4 regions of the Geodermatophilus sp. SYSU D00815 genome follow, and region 4 is predicted to be linked to each of the others. Evidence: riboswitches for the same ligand, from Rfam matches in the RefSeq annotation. Region 4 holds a riboswitch; each other region holds the start of a gene.
What was found. A riboswitch is a leader RNA that binds a small molecule or an ion and turns the genes downstream of it on or off. The one in region 4 is predicted to bind cyclic di-AMP.

Region 1: linked by a shared signal. The riboswitch ahead of ACI78S_RS13540 (transglycosylase family protein) and the one ahead of ACI78S_RS14145 (C40 family peptidase) in region 4 are both predicted to bind cyclic di-AMP.
Region 2: linked by a shared signal. The riboswitch ahead of ACI78S_RS08310 (hypothetical protein) and the one ahead of ACI78S_RS14145 (C40 family peptidase) in region 4 are both predicted to bind cyclic di-AMP.
Region 3: linked by a shared signal. The riboswitch ahead of ACI78S_RS01850 (peptidoglycan DD-metalloendopeptidase family protein) and the one ahead of ACI78S_RS14145 (C40 family peptidase) in region 4 are both predicted to bind cyclic di-AMP.

The regions. Positions count from the first base shown of each region.
Region 1 covers NZ_JBJGYO010000010.1:88,676-92,085, forward strand. The annotation lists gene treY (malto-oligosyltrehalose synthase) at 1-1,825, shown strand, start outside; cyclic di-AMP (ydaO/yuaA leader) riboswitch at 1,994-2,154, shown strand; gene ACI78S_RS13540 (transglycosylase family protein) at 2,155-2,736, shown strand; gene treZ (malto-oligosyltrehalose trehalohydrolase) at 2,916-3,410, shown strand, end outside.
Region 2 covers NZ_JBJGYO010000005.1:189,102-192,511, reverse strand. The annotation lists gene xylB (xylulokinase) at 1-741, shown strand, start outside; gene ACI78S_RS08310 (hypothetical protein) at 965-1,603, opposite strand; cyclic di-AMP (ydaO/yuaA leader) riboswitch at 1,913-2,075, opposite strand; gene ACI78S_RS08305 (TetR/AcrR family transcriptional regulator) at 2,309-2,917, opposite strand; gene ACI78S_RS08300 (MarR family winged helix-turn-helix transcriptional regulator) at 3,026-3,410, shown strand, end outside.
Region 3 covers NZ_JBJGYO010000001.1:363,340-366,749, reverse strand. The annotation lists gene ACI78S_RS01855 (enoyl-CoA hydratase/isomerase family protein) at 1-692, shown strand, start outside; gene ACI78S_RS01850 (peptidoglycan DD-metalloendopeptidase family protein) at 697-1,920, opposite strand; cyclic di-AMP (ydaO/yuaA leader) riboswitch at 1,932-2,077, opposite strand; tRNA gene ACI78S_RS01845 (tRNA-Ala) at 2,297-2,370, opposite strand; gene ACI78S_RS01840 (hypothetical protein) at 2,436-3,167, opposite strand; gene ACI78S_RS01835 (GNAT family N-acetyltransferase) at 3,324-3,410, opposite strand, start outside.
Region 4 covers NZ_JBJGYO010000011.1:38,393-41,802, reverse strand. The annotation lists gene ACI78S_RS14150 (M48 family metallopeptidase) at 1-22, opposite strand, end outside; gene ACI78S_RS14145 (C40 family peptidase) at 150-1,247, opposite strand; cyclic di-AMP (ydaO/yuaA leader) riboswitch at 1,264-1,440, opposite strand; gene ACI78S_RS14140 (hypothetical protein) at 1,595-1,909, opposite strand; gene ACI78S_RS14135 (D-alanyl-D-alanine carboxypeptidase family protein) at 1,993-3,410, opposite strand, start outside.

The DNA of each region.
Region 1 (3,410 bases), on a different contig from region 4:
GATCGCCCCGGGCACCGGCAGCGGCACGCCGCAGGAGGTGCACGCCCGCCAGCACTACGAGCTGGTCGACTGGCGCCGCGCCGACGACGACCTCAACTACCGCCGGTTCTTCGCGATCAACACCCTCGCCGGCCTCCGGGTGGAGGACCCGGAGATCTTCGACGCGACGCACGAGCTCGTGCTGCGCTTCGTCCGGGAGGGCAAGGTCGACGGGCTGCGCATCGACCACCCCGACGGCCTGGCCGACCCCAAGGGCTACCTCGACCGCCTCGCCGCGGCGTCGGACGGGCGCTGGACCGTCGTCGAGAAGATCCTCGAGCCCGGCGAGGACCTCCCGGAGAGCTGGGCGACGGCCGGCACGACCGGCTACGACGCGCTCGCCGAGGTGGACGACGTCCTGGTCGACCCGGCCGGCGAGGCCGCGCTGACCGCCCTGGACACCGAGCTGGCCGGGCACCCGGTCGACTACGCGCGGCTGGTGCACGACTGCAAGCGCGAGGTCACCGACGGCATGCTCGGCTCGGAGGTCGCCCGCCTCCAGCGGGTGGTCGGCGACCTGGCGGGCGTGGACGGCGCCCAGGTCCGCGAGGCGCTCGCCGAGCTGCTGGCGTCGTTCCCGGTCTACCGCAGCTACCTGCCCGACGGCCGGGAGCACCTCGACACCACCGTGGCCGCGGTGCGCGACCGGCGGCCCGACCTGGTGGCCGCCGTCGATGCGCTGCACCCGGTGCTGTCCCAGGCCGGCACCGAGGCTGCCACCCGGTTCGAGCAGACCAGCGGACCGGTCATGGCCAAGGGCGTGGAGGACTCCGCCTACTACCGGTGGGCGCGGTTCGTGGCGCTCAACGAGGTCGGCGGCGACCCCGCGCGGTTCGGCAGCACCGTGGCGGAGTTCCACGAGGCGCAGCAGCGGCGGCTGGCGCGCCGGCCGGCGTCGATGACCACGCTGTCGACGCACGACACCAAGCGCAGCGAGGACGTCCGCGCGCGGCTGGCCGTGCTCGCCGAGATCCCGACCGAGTGGGCGCAGCTGGTGCGGGGCCTGCTGGCCCGGCACCCGCTCGCCGACCGGGCGCTGGCGCACCTGGTGTGGCAGAACCTGGTGGGCGCCTGGCCGCTGTCGCGGGACCGGGCGCACGCCTACGTCGAGAAGGCGGCCCGCGAGGCCGGCACGTCGACGACGTGGACCAACCCGGTGCAGGCGTTCGAGGAGCAGCTGCACGCGCTGGTCGACGCGGCCTTCGACGACGAGGGCACGCACCGCGAGATCGAGGCCTTCGTCGCCCGGATCACCCCCTACGGCCGGTCGAACTCCCTGGCGCAGAAGCTGCTGCAGCTGACCATGCCCGGCGTCCCCGACGTCTACCAGGGCACCGAGCTGTGGGACCTCTCGCTGGTCGACCCCGACAACCGTCGCCCGGTCGACTACGACCGGCGCCGGCAGCTGCTGGCCGCGCTGGACGGCGGCGAGGTGCCGGCCGTGGACGACGCCGGCGCGGCCAAGCTGCTGGTGGTCTCCCGCACCCTCCGCGCCCGTCGGGACTCCCCCGGGTGGTTCGCCGGTTACGAGCCGGTCGCGGCGACCGGGGCGGCGGCCGACCACGTGGTCGCCTTCGACCGCGGCGGCGCGGTGACGGTGGCGACCCGCCTGCCGGTGGGGCTGGAGGCGGCCGGCGGCTGGGGCGACACCGCGCTGCGGCTGCCCACCGGCGCCTGGCGCGACCTGCTCACCGGTACCCGGGTGGTCTCCGACGCCGCCGGGGCGCCGGTCCGCGAGGCCCTCACCCGTCTTCCCGTGGCCCTGCTCACCCGCGACCCAGGGTGACGTGCCCGGTGCGGATCGCTGCTCCGCGCCTGGCGCGTCGCCGACACGCCGACGACACTCCCGGGAACCGGCGGGTCCGGGAGGCCGCCACCCCGGCGGGCTCCCTACGGTTCGCCGCGTGCCCGGGCCTCCCTCGGCCGGGCTCCAGGCGCCGGCCCGCCCAACCCCGTCCACCGGTCGCCTGTCCCTCGGAACAGCCCACGGACGGGGGCGGGGGAACCACGTTCGACGTCCGCAGCGACGTCTGGGGGTGAAGCCGCCGCGCGCGGCCGGGCACACCGATCGCCCGAACCCGACAGCTCACCTCGTCGGCGGGGATCGGAGGAAACATGTCCCAGCACGTCCTGCCCCGGCACCGCCGTGTCCGCCGCCTGCTGTGCGGTGGTGCGCTGGCCCTGGGCACCGCGGTGGGGAGCATCGCCCTCGCCGCGCCGGCGTCGGCCGCGACGCACGACTGGAGCGGCGTCGCGCAGTGCGAGTCCGGGGGGAACTGGCACATCAACACCGGCAACGGCTACTACGGCGGCCTGCAGTTCGCCCAGGCCACCTGGGAGGGGTACGGGGGCGGGCAGTACGCCCCCCGGGCCGACCTGGCCACACCCGCGGAGCAGATCGCGGTGGCCGAGAAGGTGCTCGTCGGCCAGGGGATCGGCGCCTGGCCCACCTGCGGCAAGTACCTGCGCAGCGGCTCGACCCCGGCGGCGTCCAGCGCGGCGGCGGCGGGGTCGTCGGCGTCCTCGGGCTCGTCGCAGGGGTCGTCGTCCGGCGGCTCGTACGTGGTGCGTGCGGGTGACACGCTCGGGAAGATCGCGGCCAGGCACGGCATGAGCTGGCGCCAGCTCTGGGCCCAGAACAAGGCCTCCGTCCCCGACCCGCACCGGATCTACGTCGGGCAGCGCCTCCACGTCTGAGGCGGCCGCGTCCGGGTGCCCGGCCGGTTCCCGCCGGCCGGGCACCCGGCGTCCCGGCACGGGGACGCCGGAGGCGAGGTCGCGCGGTCAGAACTCTCCCGGGCGCCGCGGTTGGGCCGCCCCGGCGCGGGCATGATCGGCCCGATCCCGTCCCACCGCCCCCTCGGAGGCCCTCCGCGATGTCCGCACCCGTCGAGTTCTCCGTCTGGGCGCCGCTCCCCCAGCGCGTGCGCCTGCAGGTCGACGGCGCCGTCCACGACATGACCCGGGACGACGACGGCTGGTGGCGGGCCGAGGTCGAGGCGGGCCCGGAGGCGGACTACGGGTTCCTGCTGGACGACGACGACACCCCCCGGCCCGACCCCCGGTCGCGGCGCCAGCCCGAGGGCGTGCACGGGCTCTCCCGCCGGTTCGACCCGGCCGCGTACTCGTGGGGCGACGGCGCGTGGACCGGCCGGCCGCTGGCCGGCGGCGTCGTCTACGAGATGCACGTCGGCACCTTCACCCCGGAGGGCACCCTCGACGCCGCTGTCGACAAGCTCGGCCACCTCGTCGACCTCGGCGTCGACTTCGTGGAGCTGCTGCCGGTCAACGCGTTCAACGGCACGCACAACTGGGGCTACGACGGCGTCCTCTGGTACGCCGTGCAGGAGACGTACGGCGGCCCGGCCGCC
Region 2 (3,410 bases), on a different contig from region 4:
CCGGGCTCCGGCGACAACGCCGCCGCGGCGCTGGGGCTCGCGGCCGAACCGGGCGACGTCGTCTGCTCGATCGGCACCTCCGGCGTCGTCGACATGGTGACGACCGAGCCGGTGGCCGACCCCAGCGGCACGGTGGCCGGGTTCGCCGACGCCACCGGCCACTTCCTGCCGCTGATCGCCACGCTCAACGCCGCCCAGGTCCTCGACGCCACCGCCCGCCTGCTCGGTGTCGACCACGCCGAGCTGTCCCGGCTGGCGCTGTCGGCGCCGCCCGGCGCGGGCGGGCTCGTGCTCGTGCCCTACCTGGAGGGGGAGCGGACGCCGAACCGGCCCGACGCCACCGGCGCGCTGCACGGGCTGACCCAGGCGACCGCCGACCGCGCGCACCTGGCGCGGGCCGCGGTCGAGGGGTTGCTCTGCGGGCTCGCCGACGGGCTGGACGCCGTCGCCGCCGGCGGCACGCCGGTGCGCCGGGTGTTCCTCATCGGCGGTGGCGCGCAGTCGGAGGCGGTGCGCCGGATCGCCCCCGCCGTCCTGGGCGTGCCGGTGCTCGTGCCCCCGGCGTCGGAGTACGTCGCCGACGGCGCGGCGCGGCAGGCGGCCTGGGTGCTGGCCGGCGGGAGCACCCCGCCGCAGTGGCCGGCGCCGGGCACCGAGGTGCACGAGTCCGATCCGGTGCCGTTCGTGCGCGAGCGGTACGCCGAGGTCCGGGAGCTCACGGCGGCGCGGCAGACGTCCTAGACATCTGTTGCGGAACCGTTCCGCACGCCGCATGCTGTCGGCGGGCGGGGCCCCGGGGCGTGCTCTCGGGTGCGCCCCGCCCGCCAGACGTCGGGCGCGCGGGTTTCGGCCCCTCCCGTCCGGGGCACAGGGGTGCGCGAACCGGCCCCGGCGTGGTCGTGAAGTCCCCGCGCCGGGGCCGTGTGGTCCTCCTCCCTCTCGGGGATGCCGGCCTCCGGGCAGATCAGCGCCGGAAGGCCACGTGCACGTGGTCCATGTGGTTGGCGGTGGGGGAGCCTCGGTCTGCCATGGCCCGCCACCCGGAGCCACCGACGACGTGGATCCGCTGCTGCCAGATCACGTACTCGACCTTCATCCGGGCCGCGTTGGCGATCACGTAGGCGGCCACCGCGTCACCCTTGGCCCGGTCGCCGTAGACCATGAAGTCGGCCGCGAGCTGCTGGGTGGGGGAGTGGCCGGGGCGGGTGAGCACGGTCGTCACCCCGTGCTGCTGGGCGACCTCGGCGACCACCGGCCGGACGTGGGGAGCCCAGGCGCTGTAGGCGGTGGAGCTGGCGGTCGGCGCGCCGGAGAGGCCGGTTGCAGCGACCGCAGCCGGCGCGGCCGCGGGCGGCGGCGCCGGGGCCGGGGCCGGAGCAGGGGTGGCCTCCTGCGACCAGCCTCCCGACCGGCCGCCCCACTGGCCGTCGCCTCCCCGGTCGCCCCGGTGACGGTCGGCCTGGGCGACCGACTGCCCTGCCATGGTGAAGGCGAGGGCCAGGGTGCAGGCGAGGAGGCTCCGCAGCGCCCGGCGCCGGACGGCGGGGAGCCTCCCGGTCTCGCGGCGGGATCGGGGGCTGAGGTGATCGGTCCTGATGTCCATGGAGGTGTGCTCCTGGTGAGGGTCGCCGGTCGCCCGTCGGCGCGGACCTCGGGGCGACGCGTGCGGGTGTGCGCCTTCGCGCGAAGGCTGGTGACGGCCGGTCCAGCTCCCGGGCGCACGACACCCACCGGCGCGCCCACCGCCCCCACGGGCGGCGCGCGGTCCGGTACGACGCTGGGTGGGTCCCAGCCACGGGTGCGGTGCGGTCGCTGTGCCGGCTCAGGTGCGCAGCGAGACGCCGCGGCACTGCCGGCGGCGGTTGCTCGCGGGCGCGGGAAGGGCCCGTGGGCGCACCGTGCGGTGGGTTCTCCGTTCTCCCGTGGTCGCCTACCGGGTTAGCTGACGGGTTCGGGCGGGGAGGCGCCCTACCCGCCGGTCCGAGCCAGGCTCGGCCGGCGGGACTCACCCCACTGAGGACACGGGTCCCCGGTTCGGGCCCACCGCGGCGGGCACGATTCGGCGGCATCCGGTCGGGCTCCCCGGCGGGGACGAGACGACCGGCCGGACGCACCGACCGTAGGACCGTCCCCGGTGAGCGACAATCGGAGGGGGACGCGATCCGGGCGGATCCGTCCGGTGCCGCCCGCCGGGGATCCGGTCCCCGTACTGGTCAAGGCCGCAGGGCCGGGGACACGCGGGCGCCGAGAAAATTTCTCGGGACCGCACCGTGCGCTCCGACGCCGGCGGGCCGCGGACCCGGCCGGCTCAGGCGCTCGGGGTCGGCACCTGCTGGTCGGCCGGCGTCGCCAGCGCGAGCACCGCGCGCACCGCGTCGGGCAGCGGACCGTCCGGCGCGTCGAGCCAGTGCGCGGTCGCGACGCGCACCGTGGTCAGGAAGGTGGCCGCCAGCACGCGGCCCCGCAGCGCGGCGTCGGGGCCGGTCAGGCGCCCGGAGACCTCGGCGGCCAGCTCGTCCTCGATGGCGGTGTACGCGGCCACCTGGTGCGGCACGAGGCCGGGGGAGCGGCGCACCCGCCGGCGCAGCGCCAGCCAGGCCGGGTCGGGGTCGGCCTCGGCGGTCAGCCGCACCGCGGCGCGGGTGAGCGCCGTCCACGGCAGCTCGTCGGCGGGCTGCGCGCGCACGAGCTCCAGCAGCCGGCGCAGCCGCTCGGCGTCGCCGTGGAAGAGCGCCTCCTCCTTGCCGGAGAAGTAGTTCGAGAACGTCCGCCGGGAGACGCCGGCGGCGTCGGCGATGGCCTCCACGGTCACCGCCTCCGGCCCGTGCTCGGCGGTCAGCCGCAGCGCCGCCTCGTGCAGCGCCTGGCGGGTCGCCGCCTTCTTGCGCTCCCGCAGCCCCGTGGTGACGTCCTCCACCCGCCCGACGCTACGGCGCGGTGACTCACTTCTCAATGGGAAAACTTGCGCAACGCGCACTTACGGTACAGATTGCATGACGCAACCATTCTGCGGAGGGGGACGGTCGTGGACGCGGACACGCGCGGCCTGGCGCTCGGGTTGCGCGACCTGCTGCGCGTCACCCGCCTGATGAAGCAGCGGCGCCCCGGCGCCGGCAGCGTCCTGCCGGCCGGGCTGCTGCCGATCCTCACCCACGTCGACGAGTTCGCCGACGGCTGCCACGCCCGCGAGCTCGCCGCCCGGACCGCGCTCGACCCCTCGACGGTCAGCCGCGCCGTCGCCCAGCTCGTGGGCAACGGGCTGGTCGAGCGGCGGGCCGACCCGTCCGACGGCCGGGCCAGCGTCCTCGTGCTCACCGACGCCGGGCGCAGCGCCCTCGCCGACGCCAACCGCTGGTACGGCGAGCTGCTCGACCGGGCGCTCGCCGGCTGGACGCCGGCCGAGATCGGGG
Region 3 (3,410 bases), on a different contig from region 4:
CGCTGGCCCGGCAGCTCGCCGCCGCGCTGCGCGACCGGCCGGAGCCGACGCGGGCGGTGCTGCTGCTGGCCAACGGGCCGCGGTTCAGCGTCGGCGGCGACATCTCCTACTTCTCCGCCGCCGAGGACCCCGGCGCCCAGGTCGGGCAGCTGGCGCACGACTGGCACGAGGTCGTCCGCCTGCTCCTGCGCTGCCCGGTGCCCGTCCTGGCCGGGGCGCAGGGCTCCGTCGCCGGCGCCGCGGTGGGCCTGATCGGGGCCTGCGACATCGTGGTCTGCGGCCGCTCGGTCAAGATCCGGCCCGCCTACCTCGGCATCGGGTTCTCCCCCGACGGCGGCTCCTCGTGGGCGCTGACCCGCGCCCTCGGCGCCCCGCTGGCGCTGGACCTGCTGCTCACCGACGGCGCGCTCAGCGCCGCCGAGGCGCACACCTTCGGCCTGGTCAGCCGCCTGGTCGAGGACGAGGACCTGCACGCCGAGGCGATCGCCCTGGCGCACCGCGTGGCCGCGGGCCCGGTGCGGGCCATGGTCCGCACCCGCTCGCTGGTGCGGCAGGCCGCCGTCCGCACCCTCGACGAGCAGCTCGACGAGGAGGCGCGGCTGATCGCCGAGTCCGCGGCCGACCCGGAGGGCCGGGAGGGCGTGCGGGCCTTCCTCGAGAAGCGGGCACCCGACTTCCGCGGCGCGGTCTAGCGCCTCAGCACCCGCCCAGCGAGATCCCCCGCGCGGTCAGCCACGGCACCGGGTTCTGCCGGTCGGCGTAGAGCCCGCCGTTGTGCACCTCGAAGTGCAGGTGCGGCCCGGTCGACTGGCCCTTGTTGCCCACCTCGGCGATCTGGGTGCCGGCCGACACCACCTGCCCGGCGCTGACGAAGAACCGGTTGACGTGGCCGTAGAGGGTGATCGAGCCGTCGCCGTGCTGGACGTAGACGGCCTGGCCGAAGCCGTTGGCGGCCCCCGCGTGCAGCACGGTGCCACCCTCCGGCGCGTACACGGGGGTGCCGATCGGGGCGGCGATGTCGACGCCGTAGTGCATGGAGCCCCAGCGCGCGCCGTAGCAGGAGGTCACCCGCCCGACCGTCGGCGGCACGGCACCGCCACCGGCGGCCGCGGCCGCGACCGACTGCGCGGCGGCCTCGGCCTGCTCGGCCTCGGCCTCCTGCTGCTGCTGGTAGGCGGCGTCCGGGTCGCGGGAGCCCGTGGCGGCCAGCAGCGCGATCTCGGCCTCCCGCAGGTCGGCCTCGTGCGCGGCCTTCTCGGCCTGCGCCTCGTCGTAGGACCGCTGGGCCTCGGCCAGCCGGCCCAGCGCCTCCTGCTCGGCGCTCGCCGCGTCGCGGGCCACGGCGTCCCGCTGCGCCACGGCCTCGCGCGCGGCTCGGTCGGCCTGCTCCTGCCGGTCCTCGACGGCCTCGTACCGGGCCAGGGTGGCGGCGCGCTCGTCGCTGAGCAGGTCGAGGGTGACCGCGCGCTGGAGCACCTCCCCGGGGCCGCCCTCGCCGAGGAAGGCCGCGGCGGAGCCGAGCGCCGAGTCACCCATGTAGCTGCGCCGGCCCAGCTCGGCGACGTCGTCGCGGGTCTCGGTCACGTCGGCGCTGGCCGCGGCGAGCTCGGCGGCGGCCGCCTCGGCGGCGGCCTGCGCCTCGGTGAGCGCGGCCTGGGCCTGCAGGCTGGCGTCGGAGGCGGCCTCGGCCTCGACCGTGAGCCGCTGCAGCTCCGTCTCGGCGGCGGCGACCAGCGTCGTCAGCCGGGCCACCTCGGCCGCTGCGGCGCGCGCGTCGTCGGCGGGCGCGGCCTGCGCCGGTCCGCCCGACAGCAGGACGGCGAGGCTCACGGCGACGGCCACGACCCCGGACTGCTGGGTCCGGGAGCGGCGCTTCTCGGTGTTCGGGGCAGGTCGGTGCGGGTACTGCGGGGTCGCCAAGTCCGGCGGGCTCCTTCTTCCTCGCCGCCTACCGGGTTAGCTGACGGGTTCGGGCGGGAAGACGCCCTACCCGCGCGCCCCCGTGCGCGCAGGATTCACCCCAGGGGATCCATGGGTCCCCGGTCCGACCCGAGGGCCGGTTCGGCGGGGCCGGCCGGTGCCCCGACGGGGTGCCGAGGCGTGCTGCGGCCGGACCGCCGGGAAGGCTACCCGAGATCACGGGCAGGTCACGAACCGGCTGCTCGCGCCCCACAGGCCCCACGGGTTCGCCCGGACCACGGTCCCCCGCGGCGGGAGGAGGTCGCGTCCGGGGGCGACGGGCCCGGAACGCGACGACGCCGCCGGGGCGGGTGCCCCGACGGCGTCGGCGGAAGGGTGGAGCTGAGGGGATTTGAACCCCTGACCCCCTCGATGCGAACGAGGTGCGCTACCGGACTGCGCCACAGCCCCTCGGACGAACAGAGTACCGGCCGAGGACTCCGGCGCCGCGACCGGGGCGGCGCCGGAGCGTCGCCTCAGCCGTTGACGACCCGGGCCGGGCGGTACTCGTCGATGTCGGCGAAGCCGATGTCGTCGTCGTCCAGGCCCACGACCGCGCTGTTCTGCCAGCCGGCCGGGGCCGCGGTGCGGGCGGCCACGACCCGGCCGGGCCGCAGCGGGTGCACCGGGGCCAGCGGGAGGCTGGGGTGCGGCAGGGAGGGCAGCGCCTCCTGCGCCTCCGTCCGGTGCCCGGCCACCGCGGCGACCGGGGCCGGCCGGCGCTCGGGCGCCGGCCGCCGCGCGGGCGCGGGGCGGGCGGTGGAGCCGAGGAACGCCTCCCGGGCGGCCTGGCGGGCTGCCCGGCGGGCGGCCAGCCGCTCGCGGCGGGCGACCCGCCGCAGCACCAGCACGTAACCGACGACGGCGAGGTCGAGCAGCGCCTGCGCCGGCCACACCCAGGGGTTGACCAGCAGCGCCCCGGCGAGCGCCAGCACCGCCAGCACGACGAGGGAGCCGAGGGTCCGCCGGCGCAGCTTGTGCACGTCGACCTTGAGCTCGCCGCTGGTGCGCAGCGCCTCCCGGTCGATGGCCACCCGCTCGGTGTCGGCCGCGACCACGGGGTCCACGCTGCGCCGGCGCTTCAGCGTCCGGCCGGTCGACGCCGTCGTCCCCTGGTCGGCGTGCGAGTCGCCGCGGGTGACCACCATCGGCACCAGCACGACGAACCACAGCACGACCAGAGCGGCGAGGAGAGCCCCCGATCCCATCCAGAACACCACCTGTCACACGAGTCACCGGCCTCGGCAGGTTATGCAGGAAGTCCACCCGGAACGGGGAGGCGCGCTGGAGTGTCGCGTGCGGATCCTGCAACGCGTGTGACGACCGGGGCGGCGTGTCGACATGAGGACCGTCCCGGCAGCGGGTCAGCGTGGTATGCGCTCGCGCCAGCGGGCCAGCACGCCGCCGGGCAGGTCCTCGGCCAGCAGGGCGTAGGTGAGGTGGTCGCGCCA
Region 4 (3,410 bases):
TCCCCCGCACGCGCCGGCTCACGCGGGAGATCCTAGGTCCGGACGCACCGAGGGCCGGTGACCCGTGCGGGTCACCGGCCCTCGTGCGCGCGGACCCCGTCCGAGGAGCTCACCCCGACGTGCGACGGGGAGGCCGGACGGGCCCGTGCTCAGGCGATGCGGCGCGCGCTGTTGTAGCCCGGCATCGAGTCGACGCCGACCACCTTCACCGGCTGCCCGGACGTGGACGCGTGCACCATCTGGCCGTTGCCGATGTACATCGCCACGTGGCTGACCGGGCTGTAGAAGAAGATGAGGTCGCCGGGCTGCAGCGCGGAGCGGGACACCGGGGTGCCCATGCGCGACTGCATGCTGCTGGAGTGCGGCAGGCTGATGCCGGCCGCGGCGTAGGCGTACTGGGTCAGGCCCGAGCAGTCGAAGCTGTTCGGCCCGCCGGCACCCCACACGTACGGGTCGCCGACCTGCGCCAGCGCGGTGCTCACCGCGGTCTGCGCGGCGGCGCTGCCCCCCGCGCTCGGCGCCACGGCCGCGGCCGGGGCCGGCGCCGCGAGCGACTCGCCGCCGTGGGCGGCGACCACCTGCTGCTGCTGCGCCGCGGTCAGCCGGTCGTACTGCGCCTGGTAGTCGGCGATGTCCGACTCGAGCTCGGCCTCCTGGGCCTCGATCCCCGCCAGCGTCTGCTGCGCCTCGGCGGCGGCCGCGTCGGCCTCGTCGCGGGCCTGCTCGGCGGCGTCGGCCGCCTCGGCCACCTGGTCGAGGGCCTCGGTGGTGTGGCCGGCGATCGCCTCGAGCGTGCCGAGCTGGCTGACGAAGTCCTCGGCGGAGTCGCTGGTCAGCATCACGTCCAGCGCCCGGAGGTGCTGGTCGCCGCCGGTGTAGGCGCTGCGCGCGAGCTGGCGGATCTGCCCGTCGAGGGCGTCGAGCTGCTCCTGCGCGTCCGCGGCGGCCCGGTCGGCGGCGTCCGCGGCGGCCTCCTGCTGGGCGAGCTGCTCGCGGGCGGTGTTGACCTGCTCCTGGACGAACTCGAGCTGGTGGCTCGCCTCGGCGACGAGCTGGGCGGCCTGCTCGGGGGTGGTCGCCCGGCCGGGCTCGGCGGCCGCGGTGCCGGGCAGGAGCGTGACGGTCAGCGCCGCGGTCGCCCCCAGCAGCAGCCCGGAACGGAGCCAGGCGGAGGGGCGGGTGCGGGTCGTGCGGTGCGGTGCGGATGGATCGTGGGCATGCCCCAGGGCAGGGCGAGACGTCGCCACGTGCGGCGGCTCTCCTTCTTCCTCAGCAAACCGCCTACCGAGTTAGCTGACGGGTTCGGGCTGGGAAGAAAGTGCCCTATCTCGGTGCCCCGGCGAGCCGGCGCACGTGAGAACTCACCCCAGTACTGCGGTGGGTCCCCGGTTCCCCTCGGGCACCTGGTGGGTGCCGTCGGCGATTCGGCGGTGTCCGTCCGAGGTCGCCCCGGTGGGGCGACGACCGCCCGGTCGAACGGAGCGACCATACGGGCGTGATGCAGTTGTGACAAACAGGGACCCCTGGGTTTGTCGGGATCGTCACTGCGAGCAGCGTCACGACGGCGCGCCGTGACCGCCCACCCGCGCGGCGGTCAGCCGGTCCGCCGGCCGCCCGCGCCGCCGGGCGTGCCCGGGGAGTGGCGCAGCGGGGGCACCAGGCCGACGTCGGCCAGCGCGCGCACGGCCCGCCGTTCCACCTCGTCGAACTCGACCACGACGCCCGGCGGCGGCAGGACGGCCTCCTCCGCCGTCCGCGGCTGCTCGGCGCGGGCCGGGACGCGGTCGGGCAGCGGGACGACCACCGGGTCGTCGCTCTGCCACCCCGGGGGCGCTCCCAGCAGGACGGTGACGACGCAGTCGGCGCAGCCCGTCCCGCGGGCGGTGCAGGTGTCGCAGTCGATGAGCATCGGTTGTTCTCCTCCGTGAGTCGTCCCGCACGGTAGGAGCGGCCACCGACAGTTCCGGGCCGGGAGGGTTGACAGCGCCGTCCTCAGGTGCCCGCGTACTCCCAGTGCCACGGCTCCTCGCGCCCGTTGCCGGGGTCGGCCCAGGTCGGGTGCAGCCAGCCGAAGCGGCCGGCGTTGGCGACCATCCAGGCGTACTGCGGCGTGCCGAAGGTCTGGATCCCGCCGCAGAGGTCGACGGCCAGGCCCCAGCCGTGGTTGCTCGTGCCGGGCACCGCCGCCAGCGCCGGCTTCTGCCCGTAGAGGCGCACCTGGCTGGCGTAGGTCCGGTAGGAGTCGGTGATGCAGATCGGCGTGCCGAACGACTCGGCGAAGGCCGCCGACATGGCCCGCCACGCCGCCGCGGCGTCGCAGCGCAGCGAGTGGCCGCCGACGCCGATCGGGCAGAGGGCGCTCGGCGGGATCAGGCCGTTGGGGTAGCCACCCCAGGACCGGGCGCCGTCGTAGCTCGGCGGGTACACCGTGTTGCCGCACTCGACCGAGAGCGCGCCGCCCGCCGGGCCGGGCGGGTCCACGGGCGCGCGCTGCCCCAGGCTGGGCCGGCCGATGCCGAGCACCTGGTCGGTGGGGAGCCGGCGGACGACGACCGCGCCCGCCCGCGCGTCGGCGGCCAGCATCGTCTGCTGGTCGAGGGCGAGCCCGACGTGGCCCAGCCCCGACTCGGGGGTGCCCAGGAACACCAGGTCGCCGGGCAGCACGTCGCGCGCGTCGACCGGAGTCGTCACGGAGAACAGCCCGGCCTGGTCGCCGGGCAGCTCGACCCCGGCCGCGCCGTAGATGGACTGCACCAGCGGGCCGCAGGCCCAGGAGTCCGGACCCGCGGTGCCGGGCGCGTAGGGCAGGCCGAGCTGCTCCATGGCCGCCGAGACCGCGGCGATCGTCTCCGCCGGCAGCACCAGCAGCGACGTGGGCTGCCCGGGGTGCTGCGCGGCGCCGCCCTGGGCGCCCCCGGCGGCGGAGGCCACCGGCACCAGCCCCTCCGGCAGGGAGGCGGCCGGGTCGAGCAGCTCGGCGGCCGGCGGCGGCACGATCCCGGCGGCGGTGAGCTGGTCGACGTAGACCCGCCAGTTGGCCGCCGTCCGCGAGTTGACCTCGAGCTGCTCGCGCTGCAGCTCGGTGAGCTGGTCGTCGACGACGTCCAGGGCCTGGTCGAGCTCGTCGGTCACCGCCGCCGCCTGGGCCTCCAGCTCGGTGATCTGCGCCTGCACCTCGTCGGCCCGCTGCTGGGCGCCGTCCAGCGCCGCCTGCGCCGCGGCCTGGTCGGCCAGGGCCGCCTGGCGCTGGCCCTCGGCGCCGGCCAGCAGCCCGGCGGTGTGGCGGTCGACGGCGTCCAGGTAGCCCATCGCCGCGACGATGTCGCCCGGGTCGCCGCCGTTGAGCAGCACGGTGAGCGGCGTCAGGGACCCGCCGTCCCGGTAGGCCGCCGCCGCGTACTGCGCGACGG